DNA from 2 places in the Psychrobacillus sp. FSL K6-4046 genome. Region 2 is predicted to be linked to the other one. Evidence: predicted binding sites of a transcription regulator. Region 2 holds the regulator's gene; the other holds the start of a gene.
What was found. The regulator NrdR, encoded in region 2, represses ribonucleotide reductase genes. The targets are predictions, from matches to a motif close to AACACNATATATNGTGTT.
Positions count from the first base shown of each region.

Region 1: a site for NrdR is predicted at 5,166-5,183, ahead of MKY09_RS08345 (vitamin B12-dependent ribonucleotide reductase). Genes of this name have one in related genera too.

Region 1 covers NZ_CP152020.1:1,695,306-1,711,138, forward strand. The annotation lists gene MKY09_RS08315 (ABC transporter permease subunit) at 1-1,443, shown strand, start outside; gene MKY09_RS08320 (hypothetical protein) at 1,479-1,640, shown strand; gene MKY09_RS08325 (alpha/beta hydrolase) at 1,646-2,185, shown strand; gene MKY09_RS08330 (ATP-binding protein) at 2,427-3,689, opposite strand; gene MKY09_RS08335 (rhodanese-like domain-containing protein) at 3,763-4,146, opposite strand; gene MKY09_RS08340 (biotin/lipoate A/B protein ligase family protein) at 4,250-5,086, shown strand; gene MKY09_RS08345 (vitamin B12-dependent ribonucleotide reductase) at 5,245-7,812, shown strand; gene MKY09_RS08350 (DNA helicase) at 8,202-8,624, shown strand; gene MKY09_RS08355 (aminopeptidase P family protein) at 8,695-9,759, shown strand; gene efp (elongation factor P) at 9,775-10,332, shown strand; gene MKY09_RS08365 (SpoIIIAC/SpoIIIAD family protein) at 10,623-10,832, shown strand; gene MKY09_RS08370 (stage III sporulation protein AE) at 11,234-12,145, shown strand; gene MKY09_RS08375 (hypothetical protein) at 12,346-12,780, shown strand; gene MKY09_RS08380 (SpoIIIAH-like family protein) at 12,782-13,315, shown strand; gene accB (acetyl-CoA carboxylase biotin carboxyl carrier protein) at 13,953-14,462, shown strand; gene accC (acetyl-CoA carboxylase biotin carboxylase subunit) at 14,494-15,833, shown strand, end outside.
Region 2 covers NZ_CP152020.1:1,376,968-1,392,800, reverse strand. The annotation lists gene thrS (threonine--tRNA ligase) at 1-1,183, opposite strand, end outside; T-box leader at 1,303-1,529, opposite strand; gene dnaI (primosomal protein DnaI) at 1,580-2,521, opposite strand; gene MKY09_RS06795 (DnaD domain protein) at 2,531-3,886, opposite strand; gene nrdR (transcriptional regulator NrdR) at 3,917-4,381, opposite strand; gene speD (adenosylmethionine decarboxylase) at 4,500-4,883, opposite strand; gene MKY09_RS06780 (glyceraldehyde-3-phosphate dehydrogenase) at 5,160-6,164, opposite strand; gene coaE (dephospho-CoA kinase) at 6,289-6,876, opposite strand; gene mutM (bifunctional DNA-formamidopyrimidine glycosylase/DNA-(apurinic or apyrimidinic site) lyase) at 6,890-7,765, opposite strand; gene polA (DNA polymerase I) at 7,778-10,405, opposite strand; gene MKY09_RS06760 (protease modulator HflC) at 10,833-11,804, opposite strand; gene hflK (FtsH protease activity modulator HflK) at 11,804-12,793, opposite strand; gene MKY09_RS06750 (permease) at 13,088-13,762, shown strand; gene MKY09_RS06745 (IS4 family transposase) at 14,353-15,729, opposite strand.

The DNA.
Region 1 (15,833 bases), 320 kb from region 2:
TCGGTGATACCAGCCATTTTGTTTTATAAATTATTGGTGCTTTTATTTAAACAAGAGCTGGACCAGCCATATGTAGAGCTTGCTAGATCTAAGGGGCTTTCTAATGTCGAGGTGCTGATTAAGCACTGTACCCGTAATGTTCTGCAGAGTGTCTTCTTTCAATCAAAATCAATCGTCTGGCTCACATTGTCCTCCTTGTTCATAGTAGAGTATCTTTTTGGGATAGAAGGGATTCTACACTATTTAACGAATGATTTTAGTCCAAAGGGTATTACTTTCATCTTACTATCGATATTCATACCATTTTTTCTATTCTATTCGGTTGTTGAGAATCTGGTTAAACGGGGTCGACTGGAAAAAAGCGTTATGTTTGAAGGGTTGCGAGTTCCGCTCTTAGATCGACTGCAGTGGAAAGCAATTTTTCGATACAAAACTAAGGCACATACACGGAGATTCAATATATTCTCCAGACAACGTCTGAATATCACAATTCCTGCATTAATAATTGTTGGACTATTCAGTGTGTCCGTCGCCTATTATTTTATCTTTCATGACGATGTAGAGCAGGTAAATTTTTTATATGACGATAACGGTAACCTTATCGGAAGGCCACCACTGCCTCCATCTACTAGTATTATTTTTGGTACAGATCCATATGGATATTCTATTCTTCAGCAACTGCTTGTTGGAACAAAATATACAATTGGTATGACTGTATTAGTTGCTACGATCAGAGTAGGCGGAGGATATTTACTAGGAATTCTATATGCATTCTTTTTGAACGAAAGATGGAGAAAGGTAATAAATAGTATCGCCGATGGTATGCACTTTTTACCATTAACATTATTAATGTTTATTTTACTTTTACCAATTTTAACTATTTCAACAAGTGGATTAGAAACAAGCTTAGGAGAAAGGCTTTTCATCCAAGCTTTGATCATGTCCGTGTTAGTCCTCCCCATAACTACTAGTCTTATAGGGAATGAAATGAATGAGGCAATAAAAAAAGAATATGTGCAAAGTTCTGCTGTAATGGGCGGGTCATTAATATGGGTTATTCTGAAGCATATCAACCCACAAATAGGAAGAAAGCTTTGGTTATATTGGTCTCAGCATGTAGTACAAGTACTTCAAACACTAGTGCATTTAGGTGTTTTATCTATTTTTGTCGGAGGAGCGATAAGCTTTCCAGATAGTGCGAGACTTTCTCCAGTCATTTACGAATTATCTGGAATGATATCTATTGCAAAGGAAGTATTTTTAACGAGACAACTATGGCTGATTCTACCACCATTAGCTATATTTATGCTGCTTATCTTTTGCTTTCAGAAGATAGCAGAGGGCTTCACAGAAAAAGAAATGCAGTTAGGTATACAAAAGAAACGGCGGGAGTTTAAATGGCTTTATATTACAAGGAAGATGGGGAACAAAATGAACAAATAATACTCTTTCTACATGGCGGAGGAGTCGGAGGCTGGATGTGGGACGAACAGGTACAGTACTTTAAAGGAAAATATCATTGTATAGTACCTGATCTCCCAGGTCATGGTCGTAGTAGGGAGACTGATTTTGTCTCTATTAAAGATTGCGCATTTCAACTCATACACTTACTTGAGGAAAAAAAGAAGATAAAAAGATAATAGTCGTGGGATTTTCACTTGGTGCTCAAATTGCTATTCAGATGCTTAGTCAGTCTCCCGATTTAATCGATTATGCAATGATTAACAGTGCTCTCGTAAGAAAAGTACCATTTGGAAAGGAAATGGTTAAACCTACTATAAGGTTAACATATCCTTTGATAAAATATAGATTCTTTTCCAAGCTACAAGCTAAACAATTGTATATTGGCCCAAACCTTTTTGAAAAGTACTTTAAAGATAGCAATCGAATGTCTTTAGATACATTAACAATGGTTCTAGAAGAGAATATGTCTTTTCAAGTACCAGATTCCTATGCTGACGTAAAAGCAAGCCTTTTAATAACAGTAGGCGAGAAAGAAAGAAAAGTGATGAAAAGTTCAGCAATTGACCTTTTAAGTAAGCGAGACAGAGCTCAGGCAATTACGATCACTGGTATTGGTCATGGTATTCCAATAGCTGCTCCAGAGTTTTTTAATGATATATTAGAAAACTGGTTAGAAGGTGCAGGACTACTTCTGAACACTAAAGTAATTCCGAAATGTTGAACTAATAATGGAGCTTCTTTAACCAGAAATTACGTAGTCTAGTAAGAAGAATGGCTGTTAGCATGCTTCATTGCATCCCAACTACTATTCAGAATTCTTATGAACGCAAAATTCTTCTAATATATAGAAGAAACTCAATATTTATTGAAGTTAAAATTTAATTGTCGTATGCTTTTTACCTTAAATGTTATCTAAAAAAAATAAAACACTCCCTTTTTAGTGTTGGGAGTGTTTTACTTTTTTAAAAACCAATAGAATGATTGTCTTCTTCCCAGTCATTTTTTATGGTTCGTTTATTTTGTTTAATCAGCTCGTCGATCCGTGTTTCGTATTCCAGCTTGCCATCATAATGCCAGTTAAGTGCAATGGACATGTACAGCTCGTTTAGTTGAGAAACGGATAAGCCTTTTGATCGTTTAGCTATATCTACTAAGACGTGGTCAAGAAGAATCTTCTTAATATCAAGCTTACGTAAATAATTTTCTCTCACTTGTTGGGGTGGTGAAGGAATCTCATATGCACGATCGAATCTTCCGGCACGGTTAATTAATGCTGGATCAATCTTCTGTGGGTAGTTAGTTGTTCCAATGATAAATAGACCCTCTCTAGATTGTGTTCCGTCTAATGTGTTTAAAAAGACAGATCTTGTATACTCGGGCATCGAGTCAATGTCCTCAATCACCAGAATAGCTGGGGCTAATCTAGAAACAATTCCAAAAACCTCTTGGATGGAGTGACTTCCTGTGAACTCAGTGATTTGCCAATAGACTACAGGAGCTTTCGTAGAGCCGGTAATCGATTTTACTAGTGTCGTTTTCCCGTTTCCAGGGGAACCATATAGTAATATACCTCTTTTATAAGGAAGACCATATTCCTTAAAAAACAAACCGTCCTCTTTAAAAAATTCATCGATGGATCGAAAAATATCTTGTTTAATTTGATTCTCTAGTAGAACCTCTTCTCGAGGAACGACTGCTTGCTCACTATATTTTCTTCGCTGAACCCCTTGATCCGTGTCAACTAAATAGGTGACCGACTGCATTAGAAGCTCACGAAGCTTTTCATTGATCTCCTCTAAAAAGAAAAGGGCCGCTTGAGGGGAGGTGGAAAAGAAAAAGTAATCCGGCCAAGAGTTACCTTGAGAATAGTTAAATGCCATAGTTACTGCTACCTGATAATCCGGAAACATTATGAGTGTATTCTCAAATGTACTAACCATTCCCAGTTGATTTTCCATAGAAAGTAGGGATTTGCTTGTTATTTTACTTAAAGGCTTAGCTTCGTAAATATTTGCTAAAATTTTATAAGGAATCAATTGATGCTCCATCATTTCAATTAAATTAGTATCTAACTGATTAAATTGATTGTCAATGTTTACTAATTGCCAGTTGCCTGACTGTTCTTCATTTAAAACATTAGTGATTCGCCTTGTCAGAATAGCAAAATCCTCATAACTTGGATGAATCTCCCGAAATTGTTCTTCGTGGGAAAATATTACTTTCATAGTAGTTCATGCCCCCTTAGTGTAAGCTCTAAACAAAAAAGGTTCCTCTTGTTAAGAAGAACCTTATGTTATACTATTTAGATTTGATTTTGCCGGTCCAGCCCTTAAAGCCGCCTTGTAACTGGTTAAGTTGCGTATGCCCTTTTTTCTTTAAGAACATAGCTGCACGTCCACTTCTTGCACCATTTTGACAATACAGATATACTGGTTTGTCTGGGCGAATTTCTTTGTGGCGTTGTCTTAACTGGGAGGAAGGAATATTTCTTGCTCCAAGGATATGGCCACCATCAAATTCTTTAGGCTCGCGTACATCGATTAATTGAGCTTTACGATAGCCCTCGATGAATTGCTCCTGCGTAAGGTTTGTAACTGTTTTCTTTAGTCGGTATGCTGAAATTCCTGCATAAACTAATAATACGACCAATATTGCTATAATAATATAAAGAGTCTCTAACACGGTCTTTCCCCTTTCTATACTTCCATTATCTATTATAAAAGATTTGCTAGATACAATTCAATCATTTTGGTAAAATGAATAGCGTTGTTAGGGGGGAGAAAGTTTGAAAAAGACAAAATGGTATTTTATTGATTCAGGTCCGTGCGCCCCGTCCTATAATATGGCGCTTGACGAGGCCCTTTTAGATTGGCATAGTGAAGGGTTGATTCCACCAGTGATTCGATTCTATGAATGGAATCCAGCAACTCTATCGATTGGTTATTTTCAATCGGTAGAAAAAGAGATAGATATGGAAACAGTTAGAGGACTCGGTTTAGGATTTGTCCGCAGACCGACGGGAGGACGAGGAGTTCTTCATGAGCATGAACTTACATATAGCGTGATTGTTTCGGAAAACTATCCAGATATGCCAGCAACAGTGACTGAAGCTTATCGAGTGATCAGTGAAGGGCTATTAAAGGGATTTCAAAGTCTGGGATTAGAGGCATATTTTTCTATTCCTAATACTCCAGATAAACTGCAAGCCTTAAAAAGTCCGAAAACTGCTGTTTGCTTTGACACACCAAGCTGGTATGAGCTCGTAGTAGAAGGCAGGAAAGTAGCTGGAAGTGCTCAAACTAGACAAAAAGGTGTTATACTTCAGCATGGTGCAATTCTTTTAGACTTAGATGATGAAAAACTTGTGCAAACCTTTAAATTTTCTTCCGATGAAGTCCGGGAAAAAGTGAAAAATAGCATTAATCAAAAAGCTGTTGCTATAAACAAATTATTACAAAAATCGATACCAATAGACATATGTAAGGATGCTTTTAAAAAGGGATTTTCTGAAGCCTTAAACATTGAATTGGTACCATTTCATTTAAATAATGAACAAAATGAATACGTGAAAATGCTGGAAAGACGGCGTTATGATAATGACGCCTGGAATTTTAAAAAATAAAAGTATGAAAGACATATGGAGAATATGAGGTATAGGAATTAATACTTAAAAATTAATTTGAACAACTAAATTGCTTTACACCTCTATATGTAGTGCCGTATGATAAATGAAACTACTACATCTTGTGTCAATACGAGTTGTAGAAAGGAGGAAAAGAATTGGTAACTACTACAAATGAATCTCAAATAAAATTAAATGTAAAAGAATTAAATCACGATATCGAATTATTTCCTCAAGTACATCCAATAACAGAAGATATGAATCTAACACACAAAGGTGTGTCACGTTTGGTGATGATTGATCGATATTCATTCAAGGATACCGAAAAGAAAACACTAAAAGTAGGGGATTTTGTCGTTTTAACGGTGAAAGAAGACCCTAAATTTCCTGCACGAGGTCTTGGTTATATTGTTTCCATTAACCAGGAAGATAAAACGGCAGAAGTTTTGATCGAAGAAGATTATCGTAGTGCAATCGATGATAGTACTAAAGTTAAATCAGGAATTGTACGCCGTCCTTTAAGTGTTATTGAAAAACCTTTGGAGGTTTTCTATGAGCAAATTGCTAAGCGTAATGCGACTGGACTTGCTTCTGTTGAAGTGACAGAAGAAAAAAGAGCAGAATGGTTCGAAAAGTTCTATCAGCAATTAGTATCACTAAAATTTATCCCTGCTGGACGAGTTCTATATGGAGCAGGTACAGGTACAGATGTAACTTACTTTAATTGTTACGTTATGCCTTTTGTTGCTGACTCACGTGAAGGCATCAGTGATCATCGAAAACAAGTGATGGAGATCATGAGTCGTGGCGGTGGAGTTGGAACAAACGGATCTACATTACGTCCTCGTAATACTTTAGCTCGAGGAGTTAATGGTAAGTCTTCAGGGTCTGTTTCTTGGTTAGATGACATTGCTAAACTGACACACCTAGTGGAACAAGGCGGTTCAAGACGCGGTGCGCAAATGATTATGCTTGCAGATTGGCATCCAGACATCGCAGAGTTTATCATTTCTAAAATGCAAAACCCACGTATCCTTCGCTTCTTGATTGAGAACACAAATGATGAAACAATCAAACAACTTGCAAAGGACAAGCTTAAGTTTAAGCCGCTAACTGCACAAGAAGAAGCAATGTATCAAGGAATTGTAAACTATCAACACATCCCTGGCTTAGGTGGTTTTAGCGATGAAATCATACGCGACGCTCAAACGAAACTAAGAGATGGCGGAACTTTTTCTGTTCACAATCCGGAGTTTTTAACAGGAGCGAATATTTCTGTAACTTTAACTGAGGATTTCATGAAAGCTGTAGAAAAAGATGAAGACTTCGCTCTTCGCTTCCCTGCAACAGAAACTTATACAGAAGAAGAGATGGCTTTTTATAACGAAAATTGGCACAAAATTGGTGATGTTCGTGAGTGGGAGCGTATGGGCTACATGGTTCGTACCTATCGCACAGTGAAAGCGAAAGAATTGTGGAACTTAATCAATATTTGTGCAACTTATTCTGCTGAGCCAGGCGTATTCTTTATCGATAATGCTAACGAAAAAACAAATGCAACTGCATATGGTCAAAAGGTTGTTGCAACAAATCCATGTGGAGAGCAGCCGCTTGCTCCGTATTCCGTTTGTAACCTTGCAGCAGTCAACCTAGCTCAGTTTGCTAACAAAGATACAAAAACAGTTGATTTTGAAGCATTAAAAGAAACTGTTCGTGTGGGAGTTCGTATGCAAGATAACGTAATCGATGCTACGCCTTATTTCTTAGAGGAAAATAAAGTTCAAGCACTTGGTGAAAGACGTGTAGGTCTAGGTGTCATGGGATTAGCTGACCTTTTAATCTATTGCCAAAAAGAATACGGCTCTGAGGAAGGAAATCTTCTTGTTGATGAAATCTTCAAGACGATTGCTATAGCTGCTTACGAAACATCTGCAGACCTAGCAAGCGAAAGAGGTAGCTTCCCGTTCTTGACTGGAGAAACAGAAGAGGAAACGAACAGACTTCGTAAGGCATTTACGGAAACTGGATTTATGCAAACAATGCCACAGGAGATTCGTGAAGCAGTACTTGAAAAAGGTATTCGCAATTCTCACTTATTAACTGTTGCACCTACTGGATCTACGGGTACTATGGTTGGAGTTTCTACTGGTTTAGAACCTTATTATTCATTTACGTATTATCGTAGTGGTCGTTTAGGTAAATTTATCGAGGTAAAAGCGGATATTGTACAAGAATACTTAGATGCAAATCCAGATACTAAAGAAGATGAATTACCTAATTGGTTTGTTACCGCAATGGAATTGCCACCAGAAGCCCATGCAGATGTACAATGTATCATTCAACGTTGGATTGATAGCTCTATTTCGAAGACTGTAAATGCTCCTCGAGGATATACAGTAGAACAAGTAGAAGGTGTTTACGAACGTCTATATAATGGTGGAGCAAAAGGCGGAACAGTATATGTAGATGGAAGTCGTGACTCCCAAGTTCTTACGCTTAAGGCGGAAGAAAACACTGTAAACGATGATACGGTGAAGGAAGAAAAAGTGATGGAAAAACGTCCAATCGTATTGATTGATACGATTCAAGATATACGTTCTACTAACGTTACAATCGGTTCAGAGGTTGGTAATACCTGTCCTGTCTGCCGTAAAGGAACGGTAGAGGAAATGGGCGGATGCAACACTTGTACAAATTGTAATGCCCAGTTGAAATGTGGACTGTAAATTTTATAGAGAGCATTTGATATGGATTTGAATTAAGATTGTACAATTTCAAATAAAATTACACCCCTTTGGATTATTTTATCCAAAGGGGTTTTAATATTTCCAAAAAACCTAAATAATTGGAAACCGAAAGATAGCATATAGAGGGCAGTTCAATGAGTATATTATCCACATCTTAGGCTTTCTTAACCAGCGACACTATATTTTTTATAACAAATCTCCGAGATGTTTTTTCGGATGAGAGCCTTCTACCCGCTTCCTTTTTTTCAATCGATGACGCGCTTTCATGACGTTTAATGTTACGTAACCTCTTTTGAAGAAATGTTCTAGCTATTTGTTTAGTAAAACAAGAAAAGGTACAAACTGTCTTTAAAAGGAGGAGAGCAGAAATGAAAAGCTTATCGGTATTGACCAGTTTGGCTGCGGCTATTGGAATTACTGCGTTACTTAAATTTTTACACTTATTCAGTTTTGTTAAATGGAATCCAGTAGGTTTTTCAAAATCCTTTGAGATGTTTGAAGATACGAATGTATACTTACGCTGGCTGGTTTTATTTTTAGTTATTTGGGTTATTAGTATAGTGATTTATTATATAAGTCTTTTAACTTCTAAAGTACCCGTTGCTATATCTAGCCTTATTTTTGGGATACTTCTCGCATTTGTTGTAGAGTGGTTAATTAGCGATGCTGGAACAATGCTTAAAACGATGAAGAAACTGTCCATACCATTTATTTGTATTGTAGTTATTGGAATGCGTTTTCTAATGGAGTCAGCTATTTTTCATTCTAAGGATCAGCCCATCGCAAAATGAAAATTTACCACCCCTCTTTACTATGATAAAATAGACTATAGTGTTTATTTTGAAAATGGGGAGAGGGAAATTGATGAAATTAGAAAAGCTGCGTTTAGCATTAGAAGAAAGAGGCGTTGACGCATTATTGATAACAAATGATTACAGCCGTCGATATATCACCGGATTCACTGGGACAGCGGGTGTAGCAATAGTTTCTAAAAATGATGCAGTTTTTATTACAGACTTCAGATATACAGAACAAGCTGCTAGTCAAATAAAGGATTTCCGTATAGTTCAACATGCTAAAACGTTGATCGAGGAAATTTCCCACCAAGTAAACGAAATGGGTATTAAATCACTTGGCTTTGAAAAAGATGACGTAACATACGGAGTATATGAATTATACAAGCAAGCTGTTTCAGCAGATTTAGTACCTTTATCAGGTGTGGTAGAAAAAATTCGCTTGATAAAGACGGACGAAGAGATTAGTATAATAAAGGCAGCTTGTCGTATTGCAGATGAGGCATATGAGCATATCGTGACTTACATAAAACCCGGCATGACAGAACTTCAAGTCTCGAATGAACTAGAATTCTTTATGCGTAAACGTGGCGCTACTTCCTCTTCTTTTGATACAATAGTAGCTTCAGGTACGCGTTCTGCATTGCCGCATGGCGTAGCAACAGATAAAGTAATTGAAGTTGGCGATTTTGTAACATTAGATTTCGGAGCACTTTACAATAGTTATATTTCTGATACTACTCGTACAGTTGCAGTAGGAGAGCCGAGTGAAAAACTAAAAGAAATTTATCAAGTAGTTTTAGATGCTCAATTATTAGCTCTTGAAAAAGTTCAACCAGGAATGACAGGTAAAGAAGCGGATGCTATTGCACGAGACTATATTGCGTCAAAAGGATATGGTGAGGCATTTGGTCATTCACTTGGTCATGGTATTGGTCTTGAGGTACATGAAGGACCTGGTTTATCCTTCCGATCAGACATTGTTTTAGAACCAGGAATGGTTATTACAATTGAACCGGGAATTTATCTACCGAACATCGGTGGGGTGCGTATAGAGGATGACGCACTAGTTACGGAGAATGGATTAGAGAAGTTAACACATTCGACGAAAGAGCTACTTATATTATCGTAATTTGGAGGGAAATAAATGATTTCAGTAAATGATTTTAAAACAGGTTTAACAATTTTAGTAGATGGCGTTCTTTACCGTGTTCTTGATTTTCAACACGTAAAGCCTGGTAAAGGAGCAGCGTTCGTTCGTTCAAAACTTAGAAACTTACGTAACGGCTCTGTGAACGAAAAAACATTCCGTGCTGGTGAAAAAGTAGAAAAAGCACAAATTGATAACAAAAAAATGCAATATCTTTATGCAAGTGGAGATCAACATGTATTCATGGATACGGATTCATACGAGCAATTAGAGCTTAATGAAAACCAAATCGAATATGAGTTGAAATTCCTACGTGAAAACATGGAATTACAAGTAATTCAATACCAAGGAGAAACACTTGGAGTAGAATTACCTAAATCTGTAGAGCTAGAAGTTATTGAAACGGAGCCAGGGATCAAAGGAGATACTTCTGGTGGTGGATCTAAAACTGCTAAATTAGAAACTGGTTTAGTTGTAACAGTACCTTTATTTATTAATGTTGGTGACAAACTAATTATTAATACAGATGAAGGTTCATACGTTTCAAGAGCTTAAGAGACTTTTTAAAAGACATCAAGAGGGGAAACCTCTTGATGTCTTTTTTTATGGGCATACAAAGAAAATCGAAAATGACACGAGCTCGAATTTTTGTAAACCTAAATAAGGAGAGTAGTCATTAACCAGAACAAATGTGTTGAAACTCACCAAACACCACCGTTGAATGATTTAGATCAGTCAATATTTCTAGTGAAAATAGCCGGTCTAGTACTCGTAAATTTCAAACAGTATGTTCATATTCTCCACCTGTCCAACATATAGTACGTAATAGGGAAGGGGGAGGCATTGTGGAACTTCACGATGTACTTCGAGTTGCGGGGATAGGCTTATTGATAGCAATTCTTCACTTGTTTTTTGAATCGACTGGAAAAAAAGAGTTTGCATTCTTCTTGTTTTTTGTGGGGTATATTTACATGACTATTGAGTTACTGCGTTTGCTTAGGCTATTCTTTTATGAAATTTCCTCATTTTTAGAATGGCTTGTTATGACGAGTTAACAAATGATTGTCTATATTACTATCATTGTTGCATTTTGCTTGTTGCAGTTAGTTAAAGAAACCTACCCCAAATTTCATTCCCTAATTTATACTATTTATATTTTTCTTTTTTTAACTTACCTCTCCACATCGGTCATTATTCCTTTTATAAACCAGTATATTTCAAGCGTACCTGTCGCCATTCTACCTATTGTGAAATTGCTATTATTTTCAGTAATCCTATTATTTATCTCACAAATAATAGAAGAGCTGCTCGAAGACTATGAATATACTAGTTTAGCCTCACTAATTACAATTACGACCAAGGCAATATTACTCGTTGTATGGATTCAGCATATGGAACCATTTTATCAAAAATTTTTTTCATTTATGGGACTACTCTCTTGAAGGAATGAGCAGTAATGGAAGAATTAATTGCAACAATCTTGCAACCCGCGAAAGAAGTACTGCAAACGTTTGTTTATATTCTCCTGTTCGGTTTTGTATTTATGTGTTTAGAATGGCTTATTCCCAGTAGCAAGCGATTATTTAAGTTATTGTTTATTCTTATTATTTGTTTTTATTGCTTAGAGCCAGCTTTTCGCTCAGTAAAGATGATTCAAGTAGTAACAGGTGAACTCGTTAATGTGTTTATAGGAGTATATCCAGTATTAACTGCTGGAATAGCACTGTCGGGTGGCGCTTTTCTTATTACTTTATGGAATCCAGTTGTAATGCTCTTTGCCTCTTTTACTAGTATTGTGGCAGACAAGATTATGATTCCAGCCTTATTGTCAGCCTTTATATTCGATCTTATGACTAGAATTCAACCTTCTATATCTTTTTCTCGAATGTCTGACCTAATACGAATGACTTTAGTTGGGGCTACCTCGATTATTCTCGTATTATATAGTCTGTTTATAACCGTAAACGGTGTAGTAACCTGGTCAGTAAGTGGTGCTGTAAACGAAACTGTAAAGAGATTAATCTCCAATAATATTCCCTTTGTCGGTTCCTTGCTTACAGAGAGTATTAGTACGATGAAAAGCTACTCATCTACTGCTGCTGCTGTCACTGGGAATTCTGTTTTGATATCAATTCTAGTTCTTATTTCTATTCCAACTATTCAAACGATCCTGATTGCTTTTCTCTATCGATTTCTAAGTGCTATTCTTGAGCCTTTTGTAGATGGACAAATTAGTGGACTATTAGACGATATTGGAAAAACGCTATTTGTACTTTCTATCATTTCCGTATTAATAGCCTTTGCCTTTTTCTTTACAGTGATATTAATCATGCTTTTCGCCAAATTATTGATAGGTGTGAAGGGATAATGTTTAACTTCTCTACATTGCTATATGGGATTTTAATGATTGTCATAATCGGAGAGATTCTATCTATTCTAATTGAGCATTTGGACAAGGAGAAGACGGGCTTTCTTATAAAACTTTCTATAATCTCATGGATTATCTCCTTTTTCTTCATATAAATAGATTGTCCTGCATAAAGTATGTTATCCAATATGAAAAGAAGGGTGAACACTATCTCATTAAAAAAAAAACCCACTTTTCGTTTTGTAGTAATAAGTTTAGCGGTTTTGGTTATTAGTCTCTTATTTTCAGAGATTTTCGGACTGACGGATGATGTAAATAAAAACACTAGCCCACCAGAGGTTCACACAAAAGATGAGCTTTCCGCTATATTGGAAAAAATCCATGGGGTTGGAAAAGTATCTATTTACTTTCATTACGCAGAACGAGCTGAAAATAAAACGGAAAGTGATTTATCATTTTTCCAATGGACAAGTGACAGCAAGATGGAAAAAGAAGAACTGATTGGAATACTGGTAGTTGCGGAAGGAGCGAGCGATAAACGTATAAAAAATAATCTTATTAAAACCCTTTCATCTGTATTGCAAATATCTCCACATCGAATAGTAATAGAAGAAATGGAATTGGAGGATAAATGATATGAACATTAAAAAAAGATCCGTATGGTTTTTAACTTTACTAAGCTTAGTGGCAGTAGTGACGGTGTATTATGCAACAGAAAAGCCATCCCCTTTTGATGGAATAGCCCTATTTTCTAATGACTCAGTTGATGATGTGAAATTGGTAGAAACATCCTCAACGAATGAAGAATCATTTGTTTCTCACAGTAATCAATATGAAGAATTACGTATGGAAGTGCAGGAAAAACGTTCACAGTTACATGAGCAATTAGAATCTAAGGTCGCTTCAAATGATTTCTCTCCAGAAGAAAAAAATGAAGCATACAACGAAATTGAACAATTAGTAAAGATAAACTCTACAGAAGCGATGTTGGAGCTAATTATAAAATCATTAGGATATGACGATGCACTTGTTCGTATTGACCAAAACAAAGTGCTAATCGATGTAGTTTCAAATGAACAATCTTCAAAAAAGGCTGATGCTATTATATACGCAGTTAAGCGAGAATACCCTCAAGCATACAATGTTGAAGTGAAATTTGACGGACTATAACAAAAGTGCCTTTAAAGGGCACTTTTTCTTTTGTTTTCAATTATTTATAACGCGGAATTGTTGTATGTGAATAGTATTTTTTAATGCAAAGAAATCCTAAATCAGAGAGTAGAATTGATTTCCGCACCAGCCGGACGCTTTCCTCGGGGTGAGCGATAAGCCATCACCCATCGCTTACGCGCGTGGTTGTGATGTCTTATTTGTCTCACTCATCCCGTAGGAGTCGCCGTCTGGCGCTCCAATCAATAAATGGGAACAGCTTTAGGATCGATAAAGCGCTAATCAATTTACTCGCATAAATAAAGCTGAAAAACTGTAACCAACTTAAATTTCATCATCTATTTATGTTCTAAATAGCCACTTGAATATTCTTTTTTTATGTTTACAGTCACAATAAAAAGAATTGTTAGTCAAAACCAACCATTCACTTTAACAAAGCTTATTTTAAAATAAAATAGTAAAAGAATGGTACATTTTACTATCTTAAAGCTACTGTATAAAATACAATTAATGGATGATCTAAGCTTTTTATTCCCTAAAAGTTAAGAACATTTGCACGTTTCTATTTTCAATTACCTTAAAAACGACTAAAATGAATAAGGAAGTATTAAAATGCAACTAAAAGGAGATGGGATAATTGAAAATCCAAGAAATCAGAGAAATTATTAAACTGATCGATCAATCTACACTAGATGAATTTTCATACGAAACAGAGGGTACAAAAATTAAAATTAAAAGAGGGGATAAAAACTCTCATAAATCTACTGTTCAAACGATAGAAAGCTCTTCGGTTGGAGAACTTCCTAAAGTACAAGAAGTTCAGACACCAGCTGTACAGGAATCTCCAAAAGCAGCGGCTGTAGAAAGCTCTGTAACAAAACAAGCTCCAGTTGAAGAGGAAAATAGCTCTTTACATAAAATTACTTCTCCAATGGTTGGGACATTCTATCAATCTTCATCACCAGATTCTCCTGCATACGTTGAGGTCGGCAGCAAGGTTACTGCAGATTCAATTGTTTGTATAGTAGAAGCGATGAAACTATTCAATGAAATTGAAGCAGAAGTAACTGGAGAAATCGTTGAAATTCTAGTTAAAGACGGTCAATTAGTAGAATACGGTCAACCTCTATTCTTAGTTAAAGCTTAAAAATATGAATTAAATAAGGAAAGGGGTAAGCATCATGAAAAAAGTGTTAATTGCCAATCGTGGTGAAATAGCTGTTCGTATTATTAGAGCATGCAAGGAGCTAAATATTGAAACTGTTGCTGTATATTCTGAAGCGGATCGAGAGGCTTTACATGTGCAACTGGCAGATGAAGCTTATTGTATAGGGCCTAGGTTATCGAAAGATTCCTATTTAAACTTTTCAAATATTATCAGCGTTGCCAAGCTAACGGGCTGTGAAGGCATACATCCTGGCTATGGTTTTCTAGCGGAAAATGCTGAATTCGCTGAGCTATGTGAGGAATGTGATATTAAGTTTATCGGTCCTACATCACAGGCGATCAAAAGCATGGGTATAAAGGATGTAGCAAAGGAAACTATGCAAAAAGCTGGAGTTCCTACAGTTCCTGGTTCAAAGGGTATCGTTAAAACGGAAGAGGATGCACTTAAGGTAGCAAATGAAATAGGATATCCGGTTATCATCAAAGCAACTGCTGGCGGTGGTGGTAAAGGTATCCGCGTAGCAAAAGACGAAGCTGATTTAATCAAAGGGATAAAAGTTACCCAAAAAGAAGCTGCTGCAGCATTTGGTAATCCTGGCGTTTATCTCGAAAAATATATTGAAGTATTTCGTCATGTAGAAATTCAAGTATTAGCTGACTCTCATGGTAATGCAGTACATTTGGGTGAAAGAGATTGCTCCATCCAAAGACGTATGCAAAAGCTAGTGGAAGAAGCTCCATCACCAGCTTTATCAGAAGCTATGCGTGCCGAAATGGGCGCCGCGGCAGTAAAGGCAGCATTAGCTGTAGGTTATGAAAGTGCTGGAACAGTAGAGTTTATTTTTGATCATATTAACCAAAAGTTCTACTTTATGGAGATGAATACTCGTATTCAAGTGGAGCATCCAGTGACAGAAATGATTACTGGTATTGACTTAATTAAACAAATGTTGAAAGTCGCAGCCGGAGAAAAATTGCCATTTGAGCAAAAAGATATTAAACTTAATGGATGGGCAATAGAATGTCGTATTAATGCGGAAAACCCAGATAAAAACTTCATGCCTTCTCCGGGACTTGTTGAATTCTATTTACCACCAGGCGGACTAGGAGTTCGAGTAGATTCAGCAGTATATCCTGGTTATACAATTCCTCCATTTTATGATTCTATGGTTGCTAAACTTATTACTTTTGGTGAGACAAGAGAAGAGGCGATTGCTAAGATGAAGCGTGCACTTAGTGAATTCGCCATTGAAGGTGTCGATACCACTATTGGCTTCCATGAAAAACTCATGAATCATGAGGTATTTGTCTCTGGAGATTTCGATACTAAGTTTTTAGAGAGATACGACGT
Region 2 (15,833 bases):
TTTGATCTGGACGTACAAATAAATGGGCATCGTTCAACGTCATCCCACGTACACGTTGAAGTCCTGATACTGCTCCAGACATTTCATAGCGGTGCATTGTTCCTAGCTCCGCGATTCGTAGAGGAAGGTTACGATAAGAATGCATACCGTTTTTGAATATCATCATATGGTGAGGACAGTTCATTGGACGTAATACTAGTGTTTCGTTATCCATCTCCATAGGAGGGAACATAGAGTCTTGGTAATGCTCCCAATGTCCTGATGTCTCATAAAGTTCTTTAGACCCTAAAACTGGTGTGTAAACGTGTTTGTAACCAAGCTTTAGCTCCTTGTCTACGATATAACGCTCAATTACGCGTCGGATAGTTGCACCATTTGGTAACCATAGAGGTAAACCTTGTCCAACCTTTAAAGAGTTAGTGAAAAGCTCTAGCTCCTTACCAATTTTACGATGGTCACGTTCTTTTGCCTCTTCCAACATTTTAAGATGCGCTTGAAGGTCCTCTTTTTTAAAGAAGGCAGTTCCGTAAATACGTTGAAGCATTTTATTGTCACTGTTACCTCTCCAATATGCTCCTGCAATGCTTAGCAGTTTAAACTCTTTTAGCTTTCCTGTAGAAGGAACATGAACACCACGGCAAAGGTCAAAGAAATCTCCTTGCTCGTAAATCGAAACTTGTTCTCCAGCTGGTATCGCTTCAAGCAGCTCTACTTTATACTCATCATCCTGAAACTTTTCAAAAGCTTCTTCACGAGAAACGTCATGACGAATAATTTCGATGTTTTCACTAATAATTTTTTTCATTTCTTTTTCTATTAAAGGTAAGTCATCAGCTGTTATTGGTTCTGGTGAGTCAATATCATAGTAGAAACCATTTTCAATGACTGGTCCAATTCCTAGCTTAACATCTTTAAATAGACGCTTTACAGCTTGTGCCAGTAAGTGAGCTGAACTATGACGCAGAATTTCTAACGCTTCATCTGACTCAGGAGTAATAATCGCAATCTCTCCATCCTCAGTAATCGGTGTTTTAAGATCGATCAGCTGACCGCTTAATTTACCTGCTAAAGCTTTTTTTCGAAGCCCTGGACTAATAGATTGTGCTATTTCTTCTGTAGTTGTTGATGAAGGAAACTCTTTTACTGCTCCATCTGGAAATTGTAACTTAATAACATCTGCCACTTTGAACACTCCTTAATAATTTTGGATTAAGTATCAGCCTAAAATCGCTCTTCCCTTGAGCAGATTAGCTGGTTTAGGTAAGACGATTATTTTAGACAAAATAAAAAACCCCGTCCCGGTAAAGGGACGAGGTTTAAATCGTGGTTCCACCCTTCTTCTATCTATACGAATATAGACGAAGCTTTGCATCGGTTAACGGACCGGTGACCGGCAAGCTGCTACTACAATTTCACAGCTGCTGCTCGGAGGTGGTAAATCGATTGCCGGTGCTTAAGAAGCTTTCAGCCAAGGCTTCTCTCTCTAAAAAGTCGTACAAACTGATTATTATCCTCTTCAACGCATCTACTTGTTCTTATGAAAATGATTATACGCCACGACTTTAGCATTTGCAAGTAGTTATTTATGCTCTCTCCAGTTCTTCCCTTGAAGAGCAACTGGGATAGTCAGCGCTTTGATCCGTTCCATAATACGTCCTGCTTTTACTACCTCTTTTTCTCCTCGTTGCGTATAAGAAAGATGATGCTGTAATTCATCATAGTTAAAGTTAGAAGACATAAAGGTTGGAAGCTGTTCTGACATCCTGTAGTGGAGAATAGTTCCTATAATTTCATCACGCGTCCAGCTAGACATTGTTTCTGCACCAATATCGTCTAGCATAAGCACAGGTGCTTTTTTTACAAACTCTACTTTTTCAGGAAGAGATTGATCTTGTATAGCCTGTTTCATTTCGCGAAGAAATTCAGGGACGTATACAACTACTGAATGAATATGTCTAGCTGCTAGTTCGTTTGCTAGTGCGCCCAATAAGTAGGACTTACCGACTCCAAACTTTCCGTAAATATAAAGTCCTTTTGCAGGTAATTTATTTGTTCTTTCCCATTCATTTAAGAAGTCCTTAGCAGCTCGAACTGCTACAACACGACTATCATCTTGTAAGTCTAAGCTTGAGAGACTAGCCTCCATCACCTCTTTAGGCATATGAATACTGTCTATCATAGAGGTCACTTTTTTACGCTCATCCTCTATACCCCCTCGTTTACACCTTACATACTCAACATCTATTAGGCTTCGGTCTAACACTAGCTTCGGCTCATAGCCCTTCATAAAATTCGCACATTCGTCTAAGGAAGGACAGCCCTTGCAATCATGAGACTGTGATTTATATTCATATAACTTACTCAAGCTCCGATTGATTACCTGTTTAGATATTTCATCTGAGTTTTCCTCTATAAATGCTTGTATATTTGGTTCCTCTAATACTTCCTGCTGCAGCTCATCCAATCGAGAAGTAAATTCAGGAGTGACTACTCTTTTGAGCGTTTCATTAATCCGTTCCATTTCCTTCACCTACCTTTTCATCATTCCTAGTTCTTCTAATAGCTTTTGTCTTTCAGCATCTATATCTTGTATGCCATTCGTTTCTTTTCCTGTACGCTTTAACTCGTCATCTTTTTTATAAAACCAATCTGGCACCTTTTCTTCTCTAGTCGGTTTTTTCGAATATGTCTTTTGCTTAGATCCTTCGCTTTTCCATTTCATGTACTGCTCGTGCTCGTTTCTTGCTAATTCCATAGCTTCCTTAGCTGTCTTAACGTCCTTACGCATCCAGTGAGAAGCAATCTTTTCAGCATAATTCTTCGTCAGCTTCATGTCTGTACGAAGAAGCACATACTGTAACAGAACATTAACTACCCCGATTGGCATTTTATAATGCGTGACAAAATAATTGGCTAACTGAACGTCTGCAAGTATAGGTTCTTTCCCATTAGCAATATCCTTCAAGACCTTTGCAGGAGCAGTCGTTTCCAAATATTGAATCAGCTCTTCTTCTTTGGTTAGTTTCTTTTCGTCTGTTTGTACTACTTTCGAAGCTGGTTCTATTTTTTGAATAACTGGGGCAGTGCGAGAGACCGTTAGCTTATAATACTCTGCACAAGCTTTTTTCAATCTAGCATCCGAAAGACGAAGTTCATCATCCAAAGCTAGAATAACGACCTTTTGCATTTCTACTGGCGATAGATTATACAAAAATGCAAGCTTTGCAATTACTTCCTTAGCTTCTGTTGTCATGGCAGACTTCGGAACCAGTTGCTCAGATAGGCCATCTTGCAGCAAGGAGAAATCGAAATCCTCGTAATAGAAAGGTACAGAACTATTTCGTGTCTTTGACTGGAAATTTTCTTCCGTTGATGCAGGTAAACCTGTTTTAGTAGTTGGTTTAAAAACATCCACAAAGGTTCTTGAGACGTCTGTATACTCATGTTGCCAGTTAGACGTTTGAATGTAACGGCTTCTAAGCTGTTTATATGCACTTTCCCCAATTTTGTTTAGTAGGAACATGGATAACAAAGGATCCTTTAGAAAAGATTCCGCATCTAGAGGAGCTTCAAGTTCATAGCAGAAGCTGCGTCCATCTCCATTGGGCTTTTGCCAAGTGCGCAGCAGACCAATTGCTTCTAGTGCTATTCTCGCTTGAAAAACTTTCCCCAATGATAAGCCAAGAACATTTAATAAATGATAATGTGTCCATTGGTTTTCACTTTGCATTTCTCCATCAGCCCATAACGTCAAATAAAGGCTCATGCTTTCTGCTCCGACTAGTGGCTGATAAAATAACGTTAGCAGCTGACGATCATAATCAGAAAAAGAATACGGCAAGCGAATCATATATGTATCTGTCGAGTGTAGCTCCTTATATAACATCACTTGTTTACCTACTCCTTAAATAATTGCTTATAATGAAGGATTCTTTTTTAAGATTTCCTTTAACTCATCAATGAAAACATTTATGTCTTTAAACTGGCGATATACGGAAGCAAATCTTACATAGGCAACCTCATCAATCTCAGCAAGCTTGTCCATGACCTTTTCGCCAACTTCCTCTGATTTAACTTCAGAGTTACCTGTTCTTCTTAGTTCCTTTTCAATATAAAACACAACTTCCTCTAATTGGTCAAGTGCAACAGGTCTCTTCTCACATGCACGTATTAGCCCTCGCAATATTTTCTCTCGGCTGAATTCTTCACGAGATCCATCTTTCTTTACGACAATTAAAGGAGTTTCCTCTACCTTTTCAAAGGTCGTGAAGCGAAACCCACAATCCTCACACTCTCTCCTTCTTCTAATTGCCTTATTATCATCTATCGGTCTGGAATCGACCACTTTAGTGCCATTAAATTGGCATGCTGGGCATTTCATAGAACCTCTCCTAAACGTTTGCTTTAATTTTGTATACCTATTATAACAACTTTTCCTCATAAAATCGAAAAAGCAGAGGAATAAATTCCTCTGCTCACTCAGTTTTGTTCATGTTTCATTACACTTGAACTGTCATGCGTTCTTTAGGTGCCTTGACTGGACCCATTCCACGTGGCATTTCGAGCGTTTCGCGTGTTCCAGCATTAAGAGCATCTGCAATATAGTTAGCCGCGATTGATGGATCTAAATCACCACAAGTATACACATCAATGCTTGCATAACCGTGCTCTGGAAAGCTGTGAATCGTTAGATGCGACTCGGAAATTATAACGACTCCACTTACACCTTGTGGTGCAAATTTGTGAAATGCAACTTCTCTAACTTCTGCACCTGATTTTAGTGCAGCATCAACAAATGTTTGTTCGATAAATTGCATATCGTTAAGTTTGTCGAAATCGCACTCCCATAGTTCTGCAATAATGTGACGTCCCATTGTCTCCAATGTCCGTTTCCCCCTTTGATAAGTTTTATTTTTAACATCAAAGTTGACTACCACGGGGGAAAGTTAGTCCTAAGAGGTCCTAACCCTTTAAGTAGTCTATGTACTAGAAGTACACGATTTCCATTATAAAACATTTTAACTAATAGTGCAATATAAAAAAACCTCTTTCTAGTAATACTAGAAAGAGGTAGGTATTATGTTAATATTAGGAAAAAATATTCATTAGTAAAGCATAATGTCAGACTCAATTAAATTAAATAATAAGTTATTCCGATATTACAATCCACTTGCAACTTTTTTAGCTAAGTCTACCACTCTTGCAGAATAACCCCATTCATTATCATACCAAGCAAGTACTTTAACTTTTGTTTTACCCATTACCATAGTAGTCAGTCCATCTACAGTACTAGAATTAGTAGTTGTATTGAAATCAATCGAAACCAATGGCTCATGCGTAATTCCCAAAATGCCCTTCATAGAGCCCTCGGCTGCTTTTTGGAACGCAGCATTTACTTCTTCCGCTGTCACTTCTTGTTGAACATCCACAACTAAATCTACTAAAGAAACATTAGGAGTAGGAACGCGTAAAGCCATTCCATGAATCTTTCCTTCTAGCTCTGGCAATACAAGTGAAAGGGCTTTCGCTGCACCGGTCGAAGTAGGAATAATAGATTGCCCGCATGAACGCGCACGTCTTAAATCTTTATGGGGATTATCTAAATTATTTTGGTCATTTGTATAGGCATGAACTGTAGTCATTAAACCGTTTTCAATACCAAAGGCATCGTTTAATACTTTTACTACTGGTGCCAAACAATTAGTTGTACAGCTTGCATTTGAGATGATTTGGTGATTTACTACGTCTAGCTTTTCATCGTTTACACCAATGACAATCGTTGCGTCTTCATTTTTGGCAGGCGCTGTAATAACAACCTTCTTAGCCCCAGCTTTTATGTGACCAGAAGCTTTTTCTCCATCATTAAATTTACCAGTAGATTCAATTACGATATCTACATTCAATTCTTTCCATGGAAGCTTTTCTGGCTCACGCTCGTTGACGATCTGTACATGTTTACCATTTACGATTAGAGCATTATCCCCAATCTCAATTTCTCCAGAGAAAGTTCCATGTGTAGAATCATATCTTATTAGGTGAGCTAAAGTTTCTAATGGGTATCTAGCATTAATAGCTACTACATTAAGTTCCTCTTGTACGATCGCTTGGCGAAATACCATTCTACCGATTCTTCCAAAACCATTGATTGCAATTGAAGCTGACATATAATAAGTCCTCCTATAACGTGTGATACTTTTTCTTTTATATTCATGCATTAGTATAACACAATTTTAGAATTATGTAGCCTTAAAATACCCTGTTTTTAAATTCGTTATTTTCAAATAATTATTACTTCCAAGCTCTAAGAATTTTTTCTAGCTGCTCCCTAGTTGACTCCAAAGTGCCGTTATTATAAATGACAGCATCTGCACCCTTTTCCTTAATAGAAAGTGGCAATTGTGATTGAATTCTTGCTTTTGCTTCCTCTTTGGAATAATTATTTCTAGCCATTAGCCTGTTCAGTTGAGTTTCTTCTGATACAGTAACGACAATAATTTTATCCACGTAAGATTGGAGCTTACTTTCAAAAAGCAATGGGATATCCATAATAATAACCGGGTGACCCGCTAGTAACATCTTCTCTTTTTGGCTCATCATTTCCGCACGAATGGCTGGATGCATGATATCATTCAGCTGCTTTCTTTGGGCGGGAGAAGAAAAAATTATTTCACCTAGCTTTGGGCGATTCAGTTCTCCATCCGGAGTAAGTATCTCTTCTCCAAAAACCTCCGTAATTGCCTGAAGAGCATCTGTTCCTTTTTCCACAACGATTCTTGCTACAAGATCTGCATCAATAATGGGATATCCCATTTCCTTTAACATATTTGACACCGTACTTTTGCCGCTAGCGATACTTCCAGTCAATCCAATGATCATGATGAATCCTCCGTTACTTTTGGCACGAACCACAATAGGTAGATGTTCGGCCAGCTATTGTTTTCTGCTTGGTAGCCTTCCCACAGATTGGGCAGCTTTTTTTGCTATACATTTGTAGTCTATGCTGCATCGTTCCTGCTCCGCCATTAATAGAACGATAATCTGAAATAGTACTTCCACCATTTTCAATGCTGTCTAATAGCACTGCTACAATTTCATGGAACAACTGAATTTTTCTAGCTTTACTAATTCTTTTTACTGTCCGTGCAGGATGTATTCTAAGATTAAATAATGCCTCTGTAGCATATATGTTGCCACAGCCTGAAACGACATGACCATCCATGATGAACTCCTTGATAGCTTTGTTTTCATAGCGCGGCAAGAGACTCATCTGTAGAAAATGCTCTAATGCTCCATCGTCAAAAGGCTCGGGAGCCATCAAAAGTAAAGGTGGGTAGTCTGCTTCGGTTTCTAGCAGACGTAGCTCGCCAAAGCGACGTATGTCCGCATATACAAGCATTTCTCCTTCTTCAAAATGAAGAGTAACATGACTATGCTTTTTAAACTTTTCCTCTAAGATGTCATCCAAGGTCCTTACATAGAACCAAGCACCAGACATGCCCAAATGCGAAACGAGTAGAAATGGTTCTCCATTTTGGTTTTTCAAATGAAAATAAATATATTTCGAGCGCCGTTCAATTCGAGCGATCACCATACCAGGAAGAGCAGCCTGGAATGACTCCACGTCTGCTCCCTTGATAATAGCTTCCTTTCCAACTTGCTTTGATTTTATGATGGTTGGAGAAACATCCACTGATTGAATCAATTTACCTGTGACAACAGGCTGAAGTCCTCGAACAACACCTTCCACCTCTGGTAATTCTGGCATACATAAAACTCCTTACTTTGTATCGTACCAAGATGATCCAAACGCATACTCCACTTTAAGAGGAACGTTTAGCTCAATCGCAGATTCCATTACCTCAGGAACGATTTTCTCAAGCAGTGCAATCTCTTCTGGAGGAGCCTCGAATATTAGCTCATCATGCACTTGAAGAAGCATCTTGGTTTGCATGTTTTCTTTTTTAAGTCGTGCTGCCATATCAATCATCGCTTTTTTAATGATATCTGCTGCGCTTCCTTGTATAGGCGTATTCATAGCTGTGCGTTCAGCAAAGCTTCTCAGATTAAAATTAGAGCTAGTTATTTCCGGCAAATATCTTCTACGGTTCAAAATGGTCGTAACGAAACCTTTTTGCTTAGCTGTTTGAATACTGTCATCCATATATTCCTTTACTCCAGGGAAGCTTTTCAAATACTTCTCGATAAATATAGCAGCTTCTTTACGAGTAATATCTAAGCTTTGAGATAGACCGTAATCACTAATTCCATAAACAATACCAAAGTTAACTGCTTTTGCTGCACGGCGCATATTAGAATCAACTGCGTCAGCCTCGACATGAAATACATCCATAGCTGTTTTAGTATGGATGTCCATATTATTTTTAAAGGCTTCCACTAGGTTTGCATCCTCTGCCATATGGGCAAGCACTCGTAGCTCTATTTGAGAATAATCGGCTGCAAACATTACCCATTCAGGATTACTTGGAACAAACGCTTTACGAATTTTTCTACCTTCCTCAAGACGGATTGGAATGTTTTGTAAGTTAGGATTGATAGAACTTAAGCGTCCAGTTGTTGTAAGCGCCTGTTGGTATCTAGTATGAATTTTCCCGTCACTCTCATGGATTTCTTTTAAAAGTCCTTCGATATAGGTTGAATTTAACTTCCCTAATTGACGGTACATTAGAATTTGTTCAATAATTTCATGCTCACTAGCTAGTTTCTCTAACACATCAGCTGCAGTAGAATAGCCAGTCTTCGTTTTCTTAATAGGTGGCAGCCCTAGTTTTTCAAAAAGGATAACGCCAAGCTGTTTTGGTGAATTAATATTAAATGCTTCTCCCGCTAAAGCATGGATGTCACCTTCAATTTGCTTCAGCTTGATTTCTAAATCATGGCCCATCTCAACAAGTACTTGCTTATCCACCTTTACTCCATCTGATTCCATTGTTCCTAAAATAGATGCTAGTGGTAATTCCAACTCCTTGTATAACTTAAATTGTTCATTTTCTTTTAATTTCTTTTCAAGTATAGGTTTTAAATGCCATAAAGCCAGTGCTTTTCTAGTGGCATGCTCCGCAAGCTTCTCTTGCTCGGGAACAGACTTTTTGGCTCCTTTTCCGTAAATTTGCTCATTGCTTAATACGTTATAATAACCGTACTCTTTTCCTATCGTTGCAACATCATCTGCAGTCAAAGAAGCATTATCTATATAGGCTGCCAGTGTTAGGTCAAACTCCACCCCAGCAATGCTTACTCCATGTTTTCTGCTTACTGCTTGCGTTGCTTTTGAATCCACCACATATTTTATTTTGGACTCATCCTCTAGCCAAGCACAAAATTCTTTTGATTGGAAAGCTGTTTCGCCAGGAATAAAATAAGATTTTTCCCCATCTGACAATGCAATGCCCAATAAATCCGCTCTATGGTACTGTTCATCATATAATTCTAAGTGCAGGGACATTTCATCTACTAAGAAACTAGAGTTCACGTTCTCTACAATTTCAAAAGTCGTTTCCGTGGTAGAATGCTCCTCCGCCACATACTCCGTTTTTTCCAATAAAGTTTTAAAGGATAGCTCCTTCCATATGGAAATAACGTCATCCATGTTTGGACCACTATAAGTGATATCCTCAAGTGACACCTCGATAGGAGCGTTTATTTCAATAGTTGCAAGCTCCTTACTCATCTTCGCCTGTTCTTCATTGGCTATAAGCTTTTCCTTTAGCTTAGCACCACTAACTGAATCGAGTGCTTGGTATAGTTGCTCAACAGATCCATGCTCCTTTAAAAGTTTAATGGCTGTTTTTTCACCAACGCCTGGAACTCCCGGAATGTTATCAGAGGAATCCCCCATTAATCCCTTCATATCGATGATTTGAAGTGGTGTAAGGCCGTATTTTTCTTGAACGTGCTCTGGTGTATATTTCTCTATGTCTGTTATTCCTTTTCTCGTAATATACACTGTAGTCGAATCAGTAGCTAGCTGAGTTAAATCCTTGTCACCTGACACAATGACAACCTGCTGTCCCTTCTTTTCAGCCTGTCGACTTAGCGTCCCTATAATATCGTCTGCCTCGTACATTTCCAGCTCATATCGTTTTATGCCATAAGCATCTATAAGCTTGCGTAAATATGGAAATTGCTCTGAAAGCTCGGGTGGAGTCTTCTGTCTTCCTCCCTTATATTCTTCAAAAGTGGAATGGCGGAAGGTAGTTTTTCCTGCATCAAATGCCACGAGCATGTGTGTAGGATTCTCTTCATCCATAATTTTTTGAAGCATCATTGTAAAGCCGTAAACAGCGTTTGTATGTATTCCATGTTCGTTGGTTAATAAAGGAAGGGCAAAGAATGCACGATAAGCTAAACTATTCCCATCTAATAATAGAATTTTTTCAGATGACATGAATCATTCACTCCTTAGTTATATTGTTTTCCATTAGCTTGTACAAAGAAAAGCGCAACCGCCTATCCCTGCCACGACAGGCAAATGGAGAAAAGCGAGGAGGCAGCTTCTCAGCCACCGCAAACGCTTTAGTTTGCGACGAGCTTGCGCAGGAGCAGTATTTTCCCATTTGACCCCGAGGGGCAAGGCGGTGAAGCTAGACATCAAGAAATGCGCAAGCGCCTGTCCTGCCCCGACAGGCAAATGGGTAAATGCGAGGAGGCATTTTTTCAGCCCCCACAGCTTTTAACCATTTGACCCGAGGGGCAAGGCGGTGAAGCTAGACATCAATTTATCCACAGGTTCAGAACTTTAATTTCCTAAATAAAAATAAAATCGTCATTCCCTATATCTTACCACGACAGTAAGGGGAATGACGATTCATATACTATTCTAAGTATCCAGATAGGATGTTGGCATAAGGTGAATCAGACGGAATAACAATCATCGTATCTTCACCGATTGTCTTCTTATAGGATTCTAATGTTCTATATAAAGAATAAAATTCAGGGTCCTTTGAAAAGCTAGTATTATAAATTCTTGCAGCCTCCGCATCCCCTTCAGCTCTTAGAAGAGCAGCCTCTTTTTTAGCTTCAGCTATCATCTTCGTAACTGTACTATCCGTTTCAGCTTCAATTCTTCTCTTATCAGCATCTCCAGTAGATAAAAACTTTTGAGCAACACTTTCACGGTCGGAAATCATCTCGTTATATACAGACTGCTCATTTTCTTCTGGCAGGTCGGTTCTTTTAATACGGACATCTACTACTTCTATTCCATATTTATCTTTAGAGAGAAGTTCATTTACTTCTTTAGTAATCTGGTCATTTAAACTACCACGCGATGAATTTTCATCGTTAATGATTTCACTATAATTTAATTGACCTAGCTCTGATCGCACTACTGAATAAATAAATTCCTCCATACGAGAGCTTGCATTTACTATGTTACCTGCATTAGAAATCATGTCCTTTGGATTGACTACTCTCCAAACTGCATAATTATCGATAATTATACGTCGTTTATCCATTGTATTGATCTCTGCCTCAGATAAATTATGATTCATTTGGTATTTTGGAATGGTCGTTACACTTTGTATAAATGGTATTTTCATATGCAGGCCTGGAGAATCTTTAATACTTTTAATCTCACCGAACTGACGAATAACTCTATATTCCCCCTCCTTGACTACATATATATTAGCGAGGGCAATTACTGCAAGTACAAAGACTACAAAAATTGAAATGAACGATTTAGTATGCTTTTTATAATCAATGGGAGTCTTTTCTTTTTTAGGTTTGTTAGGCACAGTTTTAAACTTAGACTCTAAATTTGCAAAAGGGTTATTGTTATCTGACATTATTGTCCACTCCCTTCTTCAGGCTTTTTCTCAGTAGTAGTGCTAGGCGGTGGTGCACTTTGTTTAGAGGACTCTATTTGTTGAAGTGGTAAATACTTCATCGTCCCACCTTCATCATTCATTATATAAATTTTAGCATTAGGCAAAACAGCTTCCAATGTTTCCATTACTAATCGCTGTCTAGTGATTTCCTTATTATTTTGATATTCGGCATATAGCTTATCAAATAAGGCAACATCTCCTTTTGCCTGTTCAATACGTGCTGTTTGGTAGCCTATAGCCTCTGATTTAATAGCATCCACTTCACCTTCAGCCACACTAACCTTTTCATTTACATACTTTTCTGCCTGGTTTACTTTTGTATTTTTAGTTTCTTCCGCATCCGTTACAGCTGTAAATGCAGCCCTAACTTCTGCATTCGGAAGCTCTACGTCTTGTAGCTTTACCGTCAACACAGTAATACCAATTTCATATTTATTAATCAATGAAGCAAGCAACTCATTTGTATCTGCTTCAATTTGAGCCTTACCTGAAGTTAAAGCATCATCAATTTTCGAATTTCCGATTACTGAACGAATAGATGCTGAGGTTGCATCATGTAACATTTCCTTTGGATTTTCAGAATTAAACAAGTATGCTTTAGGATCTGTTATTTTATACTGAACAACCAAGTCTGTTAAAACGATATTGTCGTCTCCAGTAATCATTTTAGTATCCTTGTCATAGGAAGTGATTTCCCCATTCGCGTCTTGCTTATAACCAAACTGTAAACTGAAGGTTTCTTTTGATAGCTTTTCTACCTTCTGTATTGGCCAAGGAAACTTAAATTTCAACCCTGATTCTGTTATTGGATCGCTTGCATCTCCAAATGTAATCACTATTGCTTGTTCGGATTCATCTACTGTATACCAAGATGTAAATACTGCGGATAGAAGAACAATGCCAACAATAGATACAGCGATAATAGTCAACAATCTTTTTGTACTCATATTTTTCCCCCTTCTCTATGTATAGTTATTTTACGGACCTGACGAAGGAAAGTTTCAAAAATTTCAAAAATGCCTATTTCTTTTTGGCTCGGCTTAGATAAGGGGTGTTTATCGTAGCGTGGGAATCATTCGTGAAATGTTACATTTAAATGGGCGGAAGCGGGCTAGTAAAAAGAGGATATTTGCCTATTAATATTTAATAGTTAATGAACATATTAAAAAAGAATAGTCAATTAATAAAATAAGAGATTAAAACGAGTAGGGGACAAATTTTATTTGTAGGGTGATAAATCGATGATCGGAATAAGCATTGCAACGAAGTGGGAATACGAAGCGACCTTGGAATACTTTAGCATAAAAAATAACGAACGTTTCAGTTACCCATACGGTGAGTATTTCATAAGAACAATCAATGATACTGAACTTGTTTTTTATAGTACGGGTGTAAGAAAAGTAAATGGTGTTAGTGGCAATCAGTATATGATTTCTAAATTTAATTTAGCTAAAGTCATCGTTGCTGGAACATGTGCAGGAATAGACGAGAAGTACAGTAATTTGGATATTTTTGTACCCAATAAAGCCGTTCAATATGATTGTACAGTAAAAGAAATTGAGCCATTTATTAAACAATCCTTCATAGTCGATATTGATTTAACTAGATATGGAGGAGATGATTTTTATACAGGAACAATTGGCACTGCTGATAAAGCAGTAGTCATGTGGGAGGACTATTTAGAACTTAAAGAAAACGAAATAACAATAGCCGATACAGAAGCGAGTGCAATTGCTTATATCTGTAAGAAGAATGATGTTGAATGTATTATTATTAAAGGAATATCTGATTTTCCAACAGATGAAAGTAACACTGATAAACTCCAATCGAACATGGAACAAATTAATGTTTATTTAGAAAATACGCCCAAGGTTATGAACAAAATATTTGGAAACTATTTAAAAAGATTTATTTAAATAAATTTCAAGTTTCTTAGAACTTCATTGCAAGGGAAACGTATTTAAATAAATTGGTAGGCTAGTTTGGAGGGGGATTTATGCTCTATGATAACATCAGTCAGTTCTTAATAAATTTATTCATTTGGTGGGGTTTCCTACTCATCTTTCAAAGATTGAACAATCGTTATCCCAAAAATAACACTTGGAAAAAAGATATAATATCAACTTTCATTCAAAGTATGGTAGTCTTACTTGTTTTGTTTCCTGTTTTATCTTTCATTTTATAATCGTGTGTTAGATATACTTTGATAATTTTGGTGAAGTTGCTTGTTCAAATGAGGAGCATTTTAATAGATGAAGTTAAAGTAAACTTAAAGATAATGTTTGTAGCAAGCAATTTATAATGTTTTCTTTTGGGCCACCCCTCCTATGATTGTAGCGCAGGCGGCGACTCCTGTGGGATGACATAGCTATCAAGTTAAGAAAAATTTACGTCATTCACTCTCATATGAACTGGTATTTTTGAAAATTAGACCATATGAAATTAACACTTTTTGGTTTAACCAAAAAATGTAAGTTTAATTTCTTTCTATACAGGGCATAGAATACTAACTGTAATTTGCACCGAGTATAATCAATGGATCCTTTTCAGGTGGCCCTTTTGTTTTCAATGCATGTTTACAAAGAGCACCATGAAACCTTTTCAGTACCCCATTGGTAAGCTTGGTGTATTTTTTTATGCTTTCAAACATCAAGCGAATAAAGCGTAGTGCAACTGAGATGCCCTTTTGAATGCTTATCTCTATTCTAGATTTCTCTAGCAAGAATAAACGTGCCTGATAAGTTGTTGTAGTTGTGATTAGAAACAATAATAAATGAGCGAAAAAATGACATAGGACACGTTCTTCCTTTATCTGTTTATAAAAAGTGGTCGGGAAATTAGATTTCCATCCTTTAAACAATAACTCGATCTGCCAGCGCAATCGGTAAAGGTCCATCACTTTCTCAGCTGGGATAGTATCCGGGAGGTTTGTCATAATAATCGTCGCCCCATCTAGCGCTCTTACGTGCTCCTTTGTCTGGTAACGTGAATGTTTACGTTTATACTGATCACTTTTATCTTGTTCCTCTGTATGGCGATACAAAATTAAACGGGTAGGGAATTTATAGTCATACCCCACATAAACTTCCTCCCATTCCCTTACGGAGCCACGCTCCATTTGTTCCAGGTGCTCTGCCAAAGATTCCTTCTGATAAAAAGAGGATTTGACGACCCTGCCATCGGCATGGTAACGAGGGTTGGGATTCCCTGTATAGATAGAACAATCTGGTCGAACTCTAGAGACGAAATAGCCCCCGGACTCATCAATTTTTTGGAAGGTGGGTAGATGGAAATAACCCAAGTCTTGTAGAAATAAATCGCCAGGTGAGACCGTCTCTAATCGATTCTTCCCATATAGAGAATCGTTTTCCTTTCCGTTCATCCAGTCAGCCAATATGAACTGTCCTGTCAGGAATTCATACTCCAGTTGGCATTTTAATTCGGCTCGATAGACGCCAGGAAAAGTCTCCTTCAAATCCGAAGGAAGGGAATGGATGGTCGCGTCTATTATACGGATCCTCTCACAAAATTTTCGTAGTTCGTCACTGATCGGCAACTGATAATTTAACTCCACTTGTATAAAATGTTCCAAACACTTTTTTAGAAATACAATTAATTCTTTATTTAAACGTTGGTTTATTGCCTCTGGAGTCATAGAAATATGACAGGTTTCTTCTAATGACAGGCTGAGCTCGCGTAGCGAACTGCCGGCCAGGTTTCCGCAATGATAAAGAAGGATGTGGAGAAATGAATACGCATCAAGCTTTCGTTTTCGTTTGATCCATCCTGATTCTTTGGCCCAACAATCCAACTTATCTGGGGAAAATAGTTTATACAATTGTTCCATTAAGAGTTTCCATTCGTCTAAATCTGTTTTTTTCATGTGAAGCACCTCCTGTTGGTTAGTTTTCTATACCAACCTCGAGGGTTTTTATAAACTTCTTAACTTGATAGCTATGCTGTGGGATGAGTGAGACAGATAAGACA